Linked DNA regions of Thiocapsa bogorovii. The protein of the gene in region 1 interacts with the protein of each later gene in a pairwise test. Links are inferred from orthologs where the notes say so. Each region holds a gene or a part of one and is shown on either strand. Other genes may lie near its edges. The genes, in order: mrcB and LT988_RS09275.

The links.
Region 2: the proteins of mrcB (region 1) and LT988_RS09275 interact in binary tests that used the Escherichia coli proteins (3 or more experiments, as listed by UniProt). The link is inferred for Thiocapsa bogorovii from one-to-one orthologs.

Annotation. Positions count from the first base shown.
Region 1 is NZ_CP089309.1:323,003-332,966, forward strand. Bases 2,976-5,967 are described here. They hold mrcB (penicillin-binding protein 1B), read right to left. Parts: upstream 5,638-5,967; coding sequence 3,313-5,637; downstream 2,976-3,312. Other genes in these bases: LT988_RS01530 (tetratricopeptide repeat protein), read right to left, coding at 2,976-3,313; LT988_RS01540 (ABC transporter permease), read right to left, coding at 5,941-5,967. Also shown: LT988_RS01520 (vWA domain-containing protein), read right to left, coding at 1-165; LT988_RS01525 (ATP-dependent DNA helicase), read right to left, coding at 372-2,345; more of LT988_RS01530, read right to left, coding at 2,387-2,975; more of LT988_RS01540, read right to left, coding at 5,968-6,729; LT988_RS01545 (ABC transporter ATP-binding protein), read right to left, coding at 6,726-7,703; LT988_RS01550 (TSUP family transporter), read left to right, coding at 7,807-8,568; LT988_RS01555 (hypothetical protein), read right to left, coding at 8,550-9,161; LT988_RS01560 (MBL fold metallo-hydrolase), read left to right, coding at 9,451-9,964. UniProt on the Escherichia coli protein: Cell wall formation. Synthesis of cross-linked peptidoglycan from the lipid intermediates.
Region 2 is NZ_CP089309.1:2,041,705-2,046,260, reverse strand. Bases 1-3,000 are described here. They hold LT988_RS09275 (peptidoglycan D,D-transpeptidase FtsI family protein), read left to right. Parts: upstream 1-615; coding sequence 616-2,385; downstream 2,386-3,000. Other genes in these bases: LT988_RS09270 (Mur ligase family protein), read left to right, coding at 2,382-3,000; ftsL (cell division protein FtsL), read left to right, coding at 339-629; rsmH (16S rRNA (cytosine(1402)-N(4))-methyltransferase RsmH), read left to right, coding at 1-342. Also shown: more of LT988_RS09270, read left to right, coding at 3,001-3,626; LT988_RS09265 (UDP-N-acetylmuramoyl-tripeptide--D-alanyl-D-alanine ligase), read left to right, coding at 3,626-4,556. UniProt on the Escherichia coli protein: Essential cell division protein that catalyzes cross-linking of the peptidoglycan cell wall at the division septum. Required for localization of FtsN.

The DNA.
Region 1 (9,964 bases):
CCGATCCCAGGTCGGCTCGCGGCTTGCCGTGGCGTCCATCGCGAAGATGAGCCGCCCGCGTGCGCCGGGCGGGCCGACACGCGGTGTCGCAGCGACCTGGCGCAGGAAGGCACTGACATCTTGGGCATTGGCGGGTGATTCGAGATCGGTTCGTTTCGAGGTCATCTGAGATCGTTTCCGTCGTCATGATCGCGGCGACACCCTCTCGCGCACCGCGAATCCCGAGCGTTCGACCGGTGCACCGGGCAAGCATTCCCGTGGGGGCGGTCCTGCCTGCTGCCCTCTGGTGGTTTCGGTCTATGGCGTCGTTGCGCCGTGAGCCGGTTCAGGGGAAATGCCGGCATCGTCGGCCTCGATCAAGCGTGCGGAGGTCAGACCGAGGCCTCCAGCGGCGCGACTTGCGCCGCATCGGCTCGGTCCGGCGCGTCATCGGGCTGCGGCACGGCCTCGAAAAAGGCCCTCACGTCGTCGATCGATCGGGTGCGGGCCATCGCCGGCAGGCTTTCCAGGAAGCGATGGCCGTAGGATCGCCCCAGAAGACGCGGGTCGCAAACCACCAGGACCCCGCGATCCTCGCCGTCGCGGATCAGACGCCCGGCGCCCTGCTTCAGCGCGATGACGGCCTGCGGAAGTTGATGGTCGTTGAAGGGATTGCCGCCGCGACGACGCACGGCGTCGATCCGCGCGGCGAGCACCGGATCGCCCGGGGAGGCGAAGGGCAAGCGGTCGATGAGCACGCACGACAGCGCATCGCCTCGGACGTCGACTCCTTCCCAGAAGCTTGATGTTCCCAACAGGACGGCGTTGCCGAGCGCACGGAACCGCTCCACCAGATCGGCCCGGGGTGCCGTACCCTGGACCAGGATCGGATAGGGGATCCGGCCTTCCAGACCCTCGGCCGTCTCGCGCAATGCGCGATAGCTCGTGAACAGCAGGAAGGCGCGCCCGCGGCTGTAGCCGATAACCTCGCAGGCCAGCTCGAGCAGGTGGCTGTTGTACGCCGGATCGGACGGCTGCGGCAGGCCCCGCGGGACGAACCAAAGCGCCTGCCTCGCGTAGTCGAAAGGACTGTCCCAGCGCTCGGTTTGCGCCTCCTCGATTCCGAGCTGGCGGGCGAAATGATCGAAGCGCTCACCCACGGCGAGCGTCGCCGAGGTGAAGACCCAGGCCGTTTGGGGTCTCCCCATCTGGGCACGGAAGGGTTCGGCCACCTCGAGCGGTGTCTCGTGCAGCCGAAACCCGCGTCCCTGTGTCTCGAACCAGCGCACGGCCTCGGGCGGCTCGACCGAGGTCAGGCGCTGCAAGGCGTCGCCGAGATCCACGGCCCGCCCCAGGCAGGCGTCCAGACCCTTGCCGCGACCCTCGACGGCCTTCAGACCCTCGGTGACGGATGTCAGACGCCGCACCAGGGTTTCCAGCGCCTTCAACACCTCGGGCGCGCCCGCGAGCTCGCTCCAGGGTCCGCGGCGATCGATCTCGCCGAGGCCCAGGCGCATGTCCTGAACGGCTCGACGCAGCGCCCCGAGACGCTTCGGCAGCTCGGGCATGTCCCCGGCCTCGCGACGATATTCGAGCTCGCTATCTCGGACCAGATCAAGCAATTGCCGAGCGCTGACGCGGACACCGAAGAAGCTGGTCGCCGTCTCGGGCAACTGATGCGCCTCGTCGAGCACGAAGCAGTCCGCACCGGGCAGGATCTCGCCGAAACCCTCGTCTTTGAGCGCCAGGTCGGCGCAGAAGAGATGGTGATTCACGACCACCAGATCCGCGCCTTGGGCCTCGCGGCGCGCGGCGACCAGATGGCAACCCTGCCAGTCCGGGCAGTCCTGGCCGAGACAGTTGTCGCTTGTCGAGGTCACGATCGGCCAGACCCGGGCGTCCTCGGGGATCGACAGCTCGGCGATATCGCCGCGTGTGGTCGACTTCGACCAGTCCTGAACCTGCTTGAGACCGCCGCGCGACTCGGGATCCAGGTGTGTGATGTCGTCGATGGCGAGCTTCAGGCGATGGCGACAAAGATAATTGGCGCGCCCTTTCAGCAGGGCGGCCCGCACCGGAACGCCGAGCGCGGCCGCCACGAGCGGCAGATCGCGATGAAAGAGCTGATCCTGGAGGTTGCGTGTGCCGGTCGAGATCAGCACCTTGCGTCCGGAGAGGATAGCCGGGACCAGATACGCAAAGGTCTTGCCGGTGCCGGTGCCAGCCTCGCAGATGAGTGTCCCGCCCTCCTCCATGAGGGCCGCGATCCGCTCGGCCATCGACTGTTGTTGTGCCCGGTGAGCGAAACCCGGCAGTCGCTCGGAGAGCCGACCGCGCGGACCGAAGATATCGCCGAGATCGGGCATGACAGAGGCGTGGGCGCCCTGAGCGAGCCGACTCGGGCCGCTCAGTTGCCGCTCGCGCGCTGCTCTGCCGCGGTCGCGCCGGCGATGTCCCCCGAGCGCCGCTTGGACTCCGCGATCACGCGCCAGTTGTCCTGCTTGATCAGCGGCGTATCGCCTGCGAGGTCGTTCGAGCGCGAGGCGAGATTGCCGGCCTGACCAGCCTGTCCCTGCTCCAAGCGAACCCGGGCAAGCCGGTTCCACAGATAGGCCTCGCGCGGCGCGATCCGCAAAGAACGCTCGAGCGAGGCCGCTGCACCCGCATAGTCACCCGCCTGGCGCTGTTGCTCGGCTTGACGGGCCAATGCGTCCGCTGCCGGCGGCAGACCCGGCGCTGCCAGCGCCGGTGCCGGCGGGACCGCGGCGACCTGGACCTCAGGAGCAGGCGGCGCGGCGGGCGGTTCGACGGCCGGCGCCGGGGCGGGCGGAGGCGGCGTGAGAGGCACCTCGGCACGAGCGGGCGCAGGTGGCGCCGGCGCCTTGGCCTCGGGCTTGGGCGGCGTCTGCGCGACCTTCGGCGCAGGTGGAGCAGGCGTGGGAGGCCTCGCTGCTGCGGGGGCGGACGCGGTGCCCGGGGCCGACCCGGCGGCTCGCGCCTGAGTCGGCGGCGGCGTGGCCTCTGGCGCCGACGGCGTCGGAGCCGCTGCTCGAACAGACCCTGTCGTTTCCCCTGCGGTCGCCGCCTTGGAACTTGGCTCTGGATCAGGCTCGGGTGCGGGCTCGGCGGCCGGATCCCGATACGCAAAGACCCTGGTCTGCTGTTTCTTCGGCGCTGCAGGCTTTTCGGGCTCGGGCGGCGCCGCGGGCTTCGGCGCCTCGACAACGGATCCGCGCGGAGTCACTTGGACCACGGGCGCGGCTTCCTCGCGTTGTGCGGTCGCACATGCAGTCAGAACAAGCCCTGCAATCAAGATGGTCGGCACTCTGGTCATCAGTTGTAGAAATCGCTCATGAAAAGATTCTTACTGGACGACGCCTTGGGCGCCGCCTTCGCTTCGACCGCGGGTTCCGGATCCGCCGCCGGCTTCGGCTCAGCCTGCGCGATGTCTTGCTCGTCCCCGCCTTCGCGGCCCGTCTTCTTCTTCTCGCCGCCGGTTCCCGCGGCCGGAGTCGTCCCGGCAACATACGGGGCCTGGTCGCGGCCGGCGAGAACGACACCGTCGGGCGGGACATCCGAGAGCGGCTCGTTGGGGATGGCGAGCATGAAATCGCCCCACACCCGCAAGGCGCCTGTGCCTCCGGCGAGCCCCATCGGCTGATAATCGTCCCTGCCGACCCAGACCACAGCTACCTTGTCCCCGCTGAATCCCGCAAACCAGCTGTCGCGCATGTCGTCGGTCGTACCCGTCTTGCCGGCCATCGTCATCCCTTTCGGAAGCTTCGCGCCGAGCCATCGAGCCGTACCGTGCGTGACCACACGCTGCATCGCCCAGGTCGTCAGATAGGCCGCCCGGGGATCGACAACGGCCTCGACGGCCAGCGGATAGCGGTTGAGCGGTCGACCGTTGGGATCCATGACCTCGCGAATGGCGCGCAGCGGTGCCCGGTATCCGCCTGCGGCGATCGTCTGATAGATCTGAGCGACCTCCAAGGGCGACAAGGAGACCGCACCGAGCAAGATCGCGGGGACTTTGCTGATACGTCGCTGGGCTCCGAGCCGATAGAGCGTCTCCGTCACCTCGGTGATGCCCAGACTCAAGCCAAGATTAACGGTCGCCAGATTGAGCGAGCTGCTGAGCGCACGATGCAACGGCACGGCCCCGTTGACGCGGTGGTCGTAGTTTTTGGGCGCCCAGATCTTGTCGCCGACCCGCATGCTGACCGGAGTGTCCTGAATACTGGTGGTCAACGAATAACGCTCGGGTTTGGACAAAGCAGCCAGATAAACGGCCGGCTTGACCAGCGACCCGATCGAGCGTACCGAGTCAAGTGCCCGGTTGAACCCGGCATAGCCGGCCTCGCGACCGCCGGCGAGCGCCAGCACCTCGCCCTGAGCGACCGATGTCACCACCGCAGCGGCTTCGAGCGAGCCGGCCTTCATGCGGCGCTTCTTTTCCAATTCGGCGAGACGCGCCGGGAGCGCCCTCTCGACCTCGGCCTGCACGGAAGGGTCCAGTGTCGTGAAGATGTTCAGTCCCTCGGACCTGAGATCTTCCTCGCGATAGTCGCGCTGCAACTGCCGCCGCACCAACGAGACGAAATTCGGATACTCCCCGACCGCCCGTCCGCCACCCTCGGCGACCCCGAGCGGAGCGGCCTTCGCAGCCTGCGCCTCCGCGGTGCTGATCACCCCGTCGCGGACCATGAGATCCAGCACCAGATTACGGCGCTTGAGGGCAGCCTGTGGATGGCGACGCGGATCCAAGCTCGACGGCGCCTGGACCAATCCGACCAGAAGAGCGGTTTCGGGGATCCCGAGCTCTTCGAGCGGCTTGTTGAAGAAGAAGTCGCTCGCTAGGCCGAAACCGTGAATGGCCCGGCTGCCGTCTTGGCCCAGGTAGATCTCGTTGGAATAAGCCTCGAGGATCTCGTCCTTGCTGTAGCGTCGCTCGAGCAGCAGGGCCATCAGTGCCTCGTTGATCTTGCGCTCGAAGGTCCGGTCCGCGCTGAGGTAGAAATTCTTGACCAGCTGTTGCGTGAGTGTACTCGCTCCCTCGACCACGCCTCCGGCGCGCAGGTTGCTGAAAGCCGCACGTGCGATCCCGCGCGGGTCCACCCCGAGATGCCGATAGAAGCTGCGATCTTCCACCGCAATCAGGGTGCGCACGAGCAGGTCCGGGATCTCCTTGCGACGCACCAGAACACGGTCTTCGTTGTGCGTCGGGTAGATGCTCGCGATCAACATCGGATCGAGCCGCACCAACGCAGGGGCGGGGGAGGAGCCGTCGGAGGCGTCGGCGAGCTCCGCCACCCGACCGTCGGCAAGGTTGACCTGCAAGGTCCGCCCGGGTTCCTCGCCATCCCAGAACCTAAAGGATCGCGTGCGGATGAGAAAGCGCTCCCCGTCTCGACTGTAGCTCCCGGGAGCGGCAGGGGTCTCGACACGCCGGTAATTCAGACGATCCAACTCGGCTTGAAGCTGATCGCCGAGAAGAGGCCGATCCGCGTAGATCTCGAGAGGGCGTGCATAGACACGTGCCGGAAGCGCCCAGCGTTGCCCCTCGAACTTTCCGCGCACGATCCGATCGAGATGGACGCTGTAAAGGGTGCCGGCGAGACCGACCCCGACGACGACCAACAGAGCCCAGCGGAACATGAGTCCGCCGAACCCGCGGCGTTTGCGCGCAGGTGCGGAACGTGGGCGTCGGGCCACCTCAGCGCCTCCGCTCGGGACGAGAGCCGATCACGAAAACCGCGCACGGCAGCGGGTCGTTCAACAACGAAGACGGTACGAAACGCGAGCCGGAAAACATCGAATGGCCGGTCCTTTTCTGGAAGTTTCAGGTGCTTATGGTCCCACTTGCTGCAGAAGGATACAACCTGCGCAGATCACGAGACGGGCCTGCGGGCGTACTTTCAAGCGGTTGGAGCCGAGGCCGCCGGAGCACGGGGCAGACGCTCAGGTCTTGATGCCGACCCCGCGACGCAGCAGATGCAAGCTGAACACGCACAGCACCAGGATGAAGATCGCAATGATCCCGAACGCAATACCCACGGGGATGTCGCTGACCCCCTGTAGTCCGTAGCGGAAGGCGTTGACCATGTAGAGGACCGGATTGGCGAGAGACACGCCTTGCCAAAACCCCGGCAGCAGCTCGATCGAGTAGAACACCCCGCCCAGGTAGGTCAGCGGCGTCAACACGAAGGTCGGCACGATCGAGATGTCGTCGAAGCTGTTGGCATAGATAGCGTTGATGAAGCCTCCCAGCGCGAAGAGCACCGCCGTCATCGTAATCACCAGCACGGTCACCGCAAGGCTGTGAATGTGGATCTCGGTGAAGATCATGGCGACCAGCATGACGGCCAGCCCGACCACCAAGCCACGGGCGACACCGCCGGCCACATAGCCCGCCAGGATCACCCAATTCGGCGCCGGAGAGACGAGAAGCTCCTCGATGTAGCGGGAGAACTTGCTGCTGTAGAAGGACGACACGACATTGGAATAGGCGTTGGTAATGACGCCCATCAAAACCAGACCCGGTACGATGAAGTCGAGATAGTCCAATCCGCCCATGGTGCCGATCCGATCGCCGATCAGGCGCCCGAAGATCACGAAGTAGAGCGTGGTCGTGATGACCGAAGGCAGAATTGTCTGGACCCAGATCCGGGTAAACCTCAGGATCTCCTTGACGAAGATTGTTTGGAAGCTGATCCAGTAGCGATACCAGCCCACACCCTGCCTGCTCAAGCAATCACCTCGCGCCCGGCATCGGGCGCGGACGCCGCATCCGAGCTCGACCATCCGGCGCCGCCACGGCGGTCGACCATCTCCAGAAAGAGCCGCTCGAGGCGATTCTGCTTGTTGCGCAGGCTGATCACCTCGATGCCGTTACGCGATAGGGCCTCGAATAAACCGTTGATGGTATGCTCGCGGCTCATCTCGACCTCCAGCGTGCAGTCGTCGAGGTGCTGGAGCACGAAACCGCCGAGTTGAGGCAGCTCGGAGAGCCGGCCCTTGAGGTTCAAGACGAAGGTCTCGGTATGGAGCCGGTTGAGCAACGCGAGGATGCTGGTGCGCTCCGCAATCTCGCCGTGGTTGATGATGGCAATATTGCGGCAGAGACTCTCCGCCTCTTCGAGATAGTGGGTCGTGAGAATGATGGTCGTCCCGCCGGCGTTGAGCTCGCGCAGGAAGGTCCACATCGAGCGTCGGATCTCGATATCCACGCCCGCCGTCGGCTCGTCGAGGATGAGCAGCCGCGGCTCGTGCACCAATGCCCGCGCGATCATCAGGCGCCGCTTCAGACCGCCGGAGAGCTTGCGCATCTCGGTGTCGCGCCGGTCCCATAGATCGAGCTGCTTGAGATATCGCTCGGCACGCACGCGAGCCTCGCGTCGCGGGATGCCGTAGTAGCCGGCCTGATTGACCACCACCTCCACGACGGGCAGGAAGAGATTGAAGTTGAACTCCTGCGGCACGAGGCCGATGAATGACTTGACCAGCTCAGGCGTGCGATCCTGATCCTCGCCGAAGACGCTCACGCTGCCGCCGGTCTTGTTCACCAAAGAGGCGAGGATGCCGATGAAGGTCGACTTGCCTGCCCCGTTCGGTCCCAGCAGGGCGAAGAAATCCCCCTCCTCGACCGTCAGGTCGATTCCCTTCAGGGCTTGGAAACCGCCTTTGTAGGTCTTGGTCAGCTGCTGTACGTCGAGTGCGGGCATCGTGTTGTCGGCTCGGGTCGTCGGTATCGGAACCTGAATGAAGGGGCGCAGATTGTAACCAGGCTATTGGATTTCAACCTGAACGGCGAGGACGCAGACCCGAGTGGATTCCCCCGAGATTGCCTTGATCCTGTTCGGCCTCGCGCTGCTCGCAGGCTTTGTCGATGCCATCGCCGGCGGCGGCGGACTCATCACCATCCCTGCCCTGCTCTGGGCCGGTCTGAGCCCGGTCGAAAGCCTGGCGACCAACAAGGCGCAAGCGGTGTTCGGCAGCGGCAGTGCAACCATCCACTTCATGCGCAAGGGCATGATCGAGCCGCGCAGCGCGGCCTTCGCGGTAGCATGCACCTTCGTCGGCGCCGCGCTCGGCGCGATCCTGGTTCAGCAGATCGACAGCGCCGCGCTGCAGCGCCTCATCCCGATCCTGCTGGTCGGGTTCGCGCTCTACTTTCTCTTCTCGCCGCGGGTCTCGGATCTGGACTCGCACCAGCGGCTTTCGACGCCGGCCTTCGCCTTGACGGTGGGAACCGGCGTCGGCCTCTACGATGGTTTTTTCGGCCCCGGCACCGGGACCTTCTTCGCGATGGGGTATGTCGCGCTGCTCGGCTACAACATGCGCCGCGCCACGGCTCACACCAAACTGCTCAATTTCACAAGCAACTTGACTGCGTTGATCTTTTTCATGGTCGGCGGACACGTTGTCTGGATCGTCGCCGCCTCGATGGCGGTCGGCCAACTCCTCGGCGCTTGGTTGGGCTCGCATCTGGTACTCAAGCACGGCGCCGTCCTGGTGCGACCTATCCTGGTCGTGTCGTCGGTCCTGATCTCCGCCAAGCTCCTGTTGGATCAATTCAACGGGGCCTGATTGGGGACGCGGGCGGCGGCCTGTCGAGCGATCGCCGCGCGGGAAAGCCAGAGCAAGGCCGGGTCGTCCTCACGCGCGAGCTCGCCGTCGCGCATGATCAGCAAACCGTCCGGCACCGTCCAGGTCGCGACCCCGTCGCCGGTCATGTCGCTCGCCCGCGAGGTCGGCGGATCATCGGACCGACCGACACGCCCATCCACCCAGTTGCGCACCAGCGGATGGTAGATCCGGCGGTAAGAGACCTTGACCGCGCGGAGCCCGTCGCCGACCAGAAACAGCGTCACGGAGGATGCCGGCATCCCGTTGAAGGCACCGATCTCTGCGGCGCAGAGACGGTCGCCGAAGGGATTCGCCCCGTCGGCACACTGAAACGCGAGTTTCGGGAAAGTCTCGCGGATCTGCGCCTCGGTCAGAGCACTGGTGAAGGCATCCAAGCCCGCATTCAGATCTGGCTTGCCGAGGAGGAACATCAGGGCCAGATCGGTACGCCGTTGACCGTCTTCGGTGAAGGCCAACCAGTAAAAAGGGCCGAAGACGAGCGCCAGCATGAGGAGCGTCTTGTAGAGCCGGGGAAGCTTGAGATCATTTCGCATGGCGGCATTCTAACGAGAAGTGCGGACCGAGACCCAACAACCTTCGTTTGGCTCTCGGATCCGGGTTCAACGCAGGGGACCGTGCCGGCAGCGACTGGCCGGGGCCTCACATTCGCAGGAACGCGACCGATACGGTGCCAGGCTTTCCGGACTCGCCGCGACATGTGGACTTCTCCAGCAGCGGATCGTCGATGTCGGAATCGGCGGCCAAGAACGCGGCCGACTCGGCGACCGCAGGACACCGATACCCTACGCCTTTCGCAAAGGTTACTCTCGACGGAGGATTAAGATGTTGTTCAAACAGTTGTTCGAGCCGGTTTCAAGCACCTACACCTATCTGCTCGGCTGCGAGGAGACGCGAGAGGCGATTCTGATCGACCCCGTGCTGCCCACCTGGCAGCGCGACCTGACCGAGATCTCCAAGCTCGGATTGAAGCTGGTCTACACGCTCGATACGCACGTCCACGCCGATCACATCACCTCCGCACGCACGCTCAAGCGCGAAGCGGGCAGCCGGATCGCACATCCCGCAATCGACGCTCTCACCTGCGTCGATGTGCCGATCGAGGAAGGGACACCGCTCGCGGTCGGCAGTCTACGTATCGACCCTCTCTTCACACCCGGTCATACCGACGGACATCACGCTTACCGGATCGGTGAGCGGATCCTCACGGGCGATGCACTGCTGATTGACGCCTGCGGTCGCACCGATTTCCAAAGCGGCGACCCGACCGCCTTGTATCACAGTGTGGCCGGCAAGCTCTTCTCGTTGCCCGAAGAGACGCTGGTCTATCCCGGCCACG
Region 2 (4,556 bases), 1.7 Mb from region 1 along the record:
GGCAAGCACCCGGCAACACGCACCTTCCAAGCACTGCGTATCCGAATCAACGACGAGCTCGAGGAGATTCAGGATTGCCTGCGCCAATCCTGCGACCTCTTGGCTGGCGCCGGACGGCTGGTCGTCATCAGTTTTCACTCTCTGGAGGATCGTATCGTCAAGCGCTTCATGCGTACGGAATCGCGCGGTCCCGTCCTGCCCAAGGGTCTTCCGGTGACCGCCGAGGAGTCGCGGGGACGCTTGCGCATCCTGGGCAAGCCGGTGCGCCCGTCGCCTGCCGAGGTCGCGTCCAACCCCCGTGCACGCAGCGCCGTCATGCGGGTTGCGGAGCGTCTTGCATGAGTGCCCGCCCGCTTTGGATTCTGGTCGGGTTGGTCTTGGCAGTGACCCTTTCGGCGATCGCCGTGGTGTACACCAAGTACCAGACGCGTCTCCATTTCAGTCACTTGCAGGAGTTGCGCGCTCAGCGCGATGCCGTCGACGTCGAGTGGAATCGGCTTCGTCTCGAGGAGGCAGCTCTCTCGACGCATGTTCGGGTCGAGCGCAAAGCCAGGGACCAGCTGGGCATGTTCAATCCTAGGTTCGAGGATGTGTTGATGATCGAGGAGGTCGGCCGTGTCTACCCGTAACCGTCGTGCCCGACGTCCGGAGCCGAGGCGCGCCAAGCCGAATCTCGCGCTGCGTCGCCGCCTGTTGGTCGGTGTCCTGTCGAGCGCCTTTGTCGTGCTCTCGGTTGCGGTCTTCTATCGCCAGGTCGTCGAGACCGACTATCTGCGCAGTGAAGGCGAGCGTCGTTATCTGCGTGTGGGCGAGATCGCAGCGCGCCGTGGCATGATCACCGACCGCAACGGCGAGCCGCTGGCGGTGAGCACACCAGTGGAGACGGTCTGGGGCGAGCCGCGCAAGCTGGTCGAGCGACGCGACGCGATCCCGCCGTTGGCCAGGGCACTGGGGCTCGAACCGAACGCGCTGCAGGAACGGCTCGATGCCACCGCCGAGCGTGGGTTTCTCTATCTCAAGCGGCGTGTCAGCTTCGAGGAAGCGCGCGCGGTGCGCCAAGTCATCGCCGACCACGATCTCGTCGGCGTGGACTTCGAGACCGAGTATCGCCGCTTCTATCCGGGTGTCGAGGTCTTCGGGCACGTCCTCGGATTCACCGATATCGACGACAAGGGCCAGGAGGGTATCGAGCTGACCTACGATTCCTGGCTCAAATCCGAACCCGGGCTGCGTCGGGTCATTCGCGACGGTCGACAGCAGATCGTTCAGGAGATCGAACAGGTCCGCGCGCCGCGCCAGGGCGCGGATATCGCGCTCAGTCTCGACCGTCGCCTTCAGTTCCTCGCCTACCGCGAGCTCAAGGCCGCCGTTGCCGAGCACAAGGCGGTCGGCGGCACGTTGGTGGCTCTGGATGTGGAGACCGGCGAGATCCTTGCGATGGTCAACCAGCCGGGCTACAACCCGAACGCACAGCGCGGCGGCAGCAGCGAGCGTCGTCGCAATCGTGCGGTGACCGACGTCATGGAGCCGGGTTCGACGATCAAGCCGTTTGTCGTGGCCGCCGCGCTGGAGCGGGGCTTGATCACGCCGAAGACGACGATCGCGACGCGGGGCGGGGTGTTGTCGGTCGGGCGCAATACCGTCAAGGACGTGCGCAACTACGGCAACCTCAGCGTGACCGGCGTGATCACCAAATCGAGCAACGTCGGCATCGTGAAGATCGCCCAGATGATGAGCTACGGCGATCTTTGGGGTCTTTACGATCAGCTCGGCTTCGGCCACGCGACCGATGTCGGCGTGCCGGGCGAGAGCCGAGGCGTGCTGCGGCATCATTCGACATGGCGCGTCTTCGAACATGCCACCCAGGCCTTCGGCTACGGCTTGTCGGTCACGGCGTTGCAACTGGCTCAAGCCTATGGAGTGTTGGCCGCGGACGGCATCAAGCGTCCGGTGACACTCATGAGACAGGATCCCGCCTCCCCTGCGCGTGCGGGCGAGGAAACCCGCGTCCTGAGCGCCGAAACGGCGCGCAAGGTAAGGGCGATGATGGAAACGGTCGTTTCCGATCAAGGCACCGCGAAACGCGCAGCCATCACCGGATATCGGGTCGCCGGCAAGACCGGGACGGCCAAGAAATCGTCAGGTCGCGCCGGCTACGGCGGCGGGCGCTATCAGGCCGTGTTTGCGGGCTTCGCCCCCGCGGGCTCGCCGCGCTTGGTGATCGCGGTGATGATCGACGAACCGAAGGGCAAGGCTTACTACGGTGGACTCGTGGCCGCGCCCGTCTTCCAGAAAGTGATGGAAGGCGCTTTGCGACTGTTCAATGTCCCTCCGGACGACCCGCAACCCTCGATGTTGCTTGCCCGACGCGAGGCCCAGCCATGATGGCGGATCGCCTCTTGGGCTCGCCGAACGCCCGCCCGGAGACCTTCGGCGTCATTGGGGCGCGGGGGAAGACCAGCGTTGCCCACGCTCTGGCGCAGGTTTTGGCCGTAGAAATGCCTTGCGGCGTCATCGCCACCGTCGGTCACGGGTTTCCCGGCGACCTCAAGACGACGGGCGACCCCGCCGCTCGCGGCCTATGTGCGACGCTCGAGGGGCTCTGTCTGCGCGGTGCCCGGGCCGTTGCCATCGAGGTCCCCTTCGAGGCGCTCGCGTGCTCCCGGGCGGAGGACCTTCACTTCACGCATGTGCTCTTCACCGGAATGGATGGAGCCGATCCGAGCGATAGGGGCGCGTCTTCGGATCGCGCCGACGCTGTCCTGCGTCTCTTCGGGTCTCCCGATCTGAAGTGGGCCGTCCTGAATCTGAGCGATCCTTTTTCGAAGACCATCCTGGATGCACTGCCGACGGGTGTCGCTGTGGCGGGTTTCTTAGTGGAGCGGAACGCGGCGCTCCCCGATGACGACGTCCTGCGCGCATGCGATATCCGGCTTCGTGCCCGAGAGATCGCGCCGATGCCGAGGGGTCTGCGGTTGTGCGTCGCCTGTGAGACGCGCGATGCCCATACCGAGGCGGATTTCGCTGTCGGTCTGATCGGTGCCTTCAATGCGAACAATCTTCTGGCCGTCTTGGCCGTGTTGCTCGCGCGCGGTCTTCCGCTCGAGCGCGCTGCGAGGGAGTTGAGCCTGATCCAGGGCGTGCCCGGCCGCATGGAATGTTTCGGCGACGCGCAAACACCGCTGATCGTCGTCGACGAGGCCCGGACACCGGCCGCACTCGAGACGGCGCTCGTGAATCTGCGCCGACATGGTCCACGGCGCATCTTCACGGTCTTCGGCTGCGCCGGCGAACGCGACCGCGACAGTCGCCCCGTCATGGGGGCGATTGCCGAGCGTCTGAGCGACGAGCTGATCCTCACCGACGATAATCCGCGCGGGGAGTGCGGCGAGACCATCCTCGCCGATATCCTCGCCGGCGTTGTCGATCCGGGGCGCGTACGGGTGAGACGCCGGCGCGCCCTCGCGATCCGCACTGCGATCACCCTGGCGGGCATCGGTGATGCCGTGCTGGTGGCCGGTAAAGGTCACGAGACGATCCAAGAGATGGGCGAGCTCAAGGTGCGCTTCAGCGACCGCGCCCAAGTCGTCGAGGCATTACGGGAATGGAAGGAGGGTCGTCGGTGATGTGGTCTCTCTCGGAAGCTGTTGCTCGCGCCGGTGGTCGTCTCGAAGGCGAGGATCGTCACTTCGCCTCGGTCGGCACCGACAGCCGTGCCGATTGCAGCGGCCAGCTCTTTGTCGCGCTGCGCGGCGAGCGTTTCGACGGGCATGACCATGTCGCCGCCGCCCGTGCCGCGGGTGCCGTCGCTGCGATGGTCGATCACCCGCTCTCCGTGGACCTTCCGCAGTGGATCGTTCAGGATACCCGCGCCGGGCTCGGGGCCCTCGCGGCGGCTTGGCGCGACCGCTTCGCCGGTCGAGTCGTCGCCATCACGGGGAGCAACGGCAAGACCACGGTCAAGGAGATGGTCGCCGCCATCCTCGGTCAGGTCGGTAGCGTCCGCGCGACCCGCGGTAATCTGAACAACGATATCGGGATGCCCTTGACCCTCTTGAGTGCCCGCGACGAGGACTTTCTCGTTTTGGAAATGGGGGCCAACCACCACGGCGAAATCGGTTACATGACCGACATCGCCCGTCCGGATGTCGCCCTCATCACGAATGCCGGGCGCGCTCACCTGGAGGGTTTCGGCAGTGTCGACGGCGTTGCCCATGCAAAAGGCGAGATCGCCCGCGGCCTGCCGAGCCACGGAGTGTTCGTCTTCGCCGGCGATTCCCCGTACGCCGCTCTCTGGCACGGACTGGCGGCCGATCGCCGCACCCTGACGTTCGGGCTGGAGGGTCCTGAAGATCTCCGGGCGGATCTCCGGGCGGATCGCTCGGCGATCCGGGTCGAGTGGAACGAGGCGGGTTTCAGCACTCATGTCGTTGCCCATCACGACGGAAAGGCGGTCCCGATCGCCCTGCGTCTAGCCGGCGAGCACAACGCCCGCAATGCCTTGGCCGCCGCTGCGACGGCGCTGGCGCTCGGGATCGAGCCGAGCGCGATCCAGG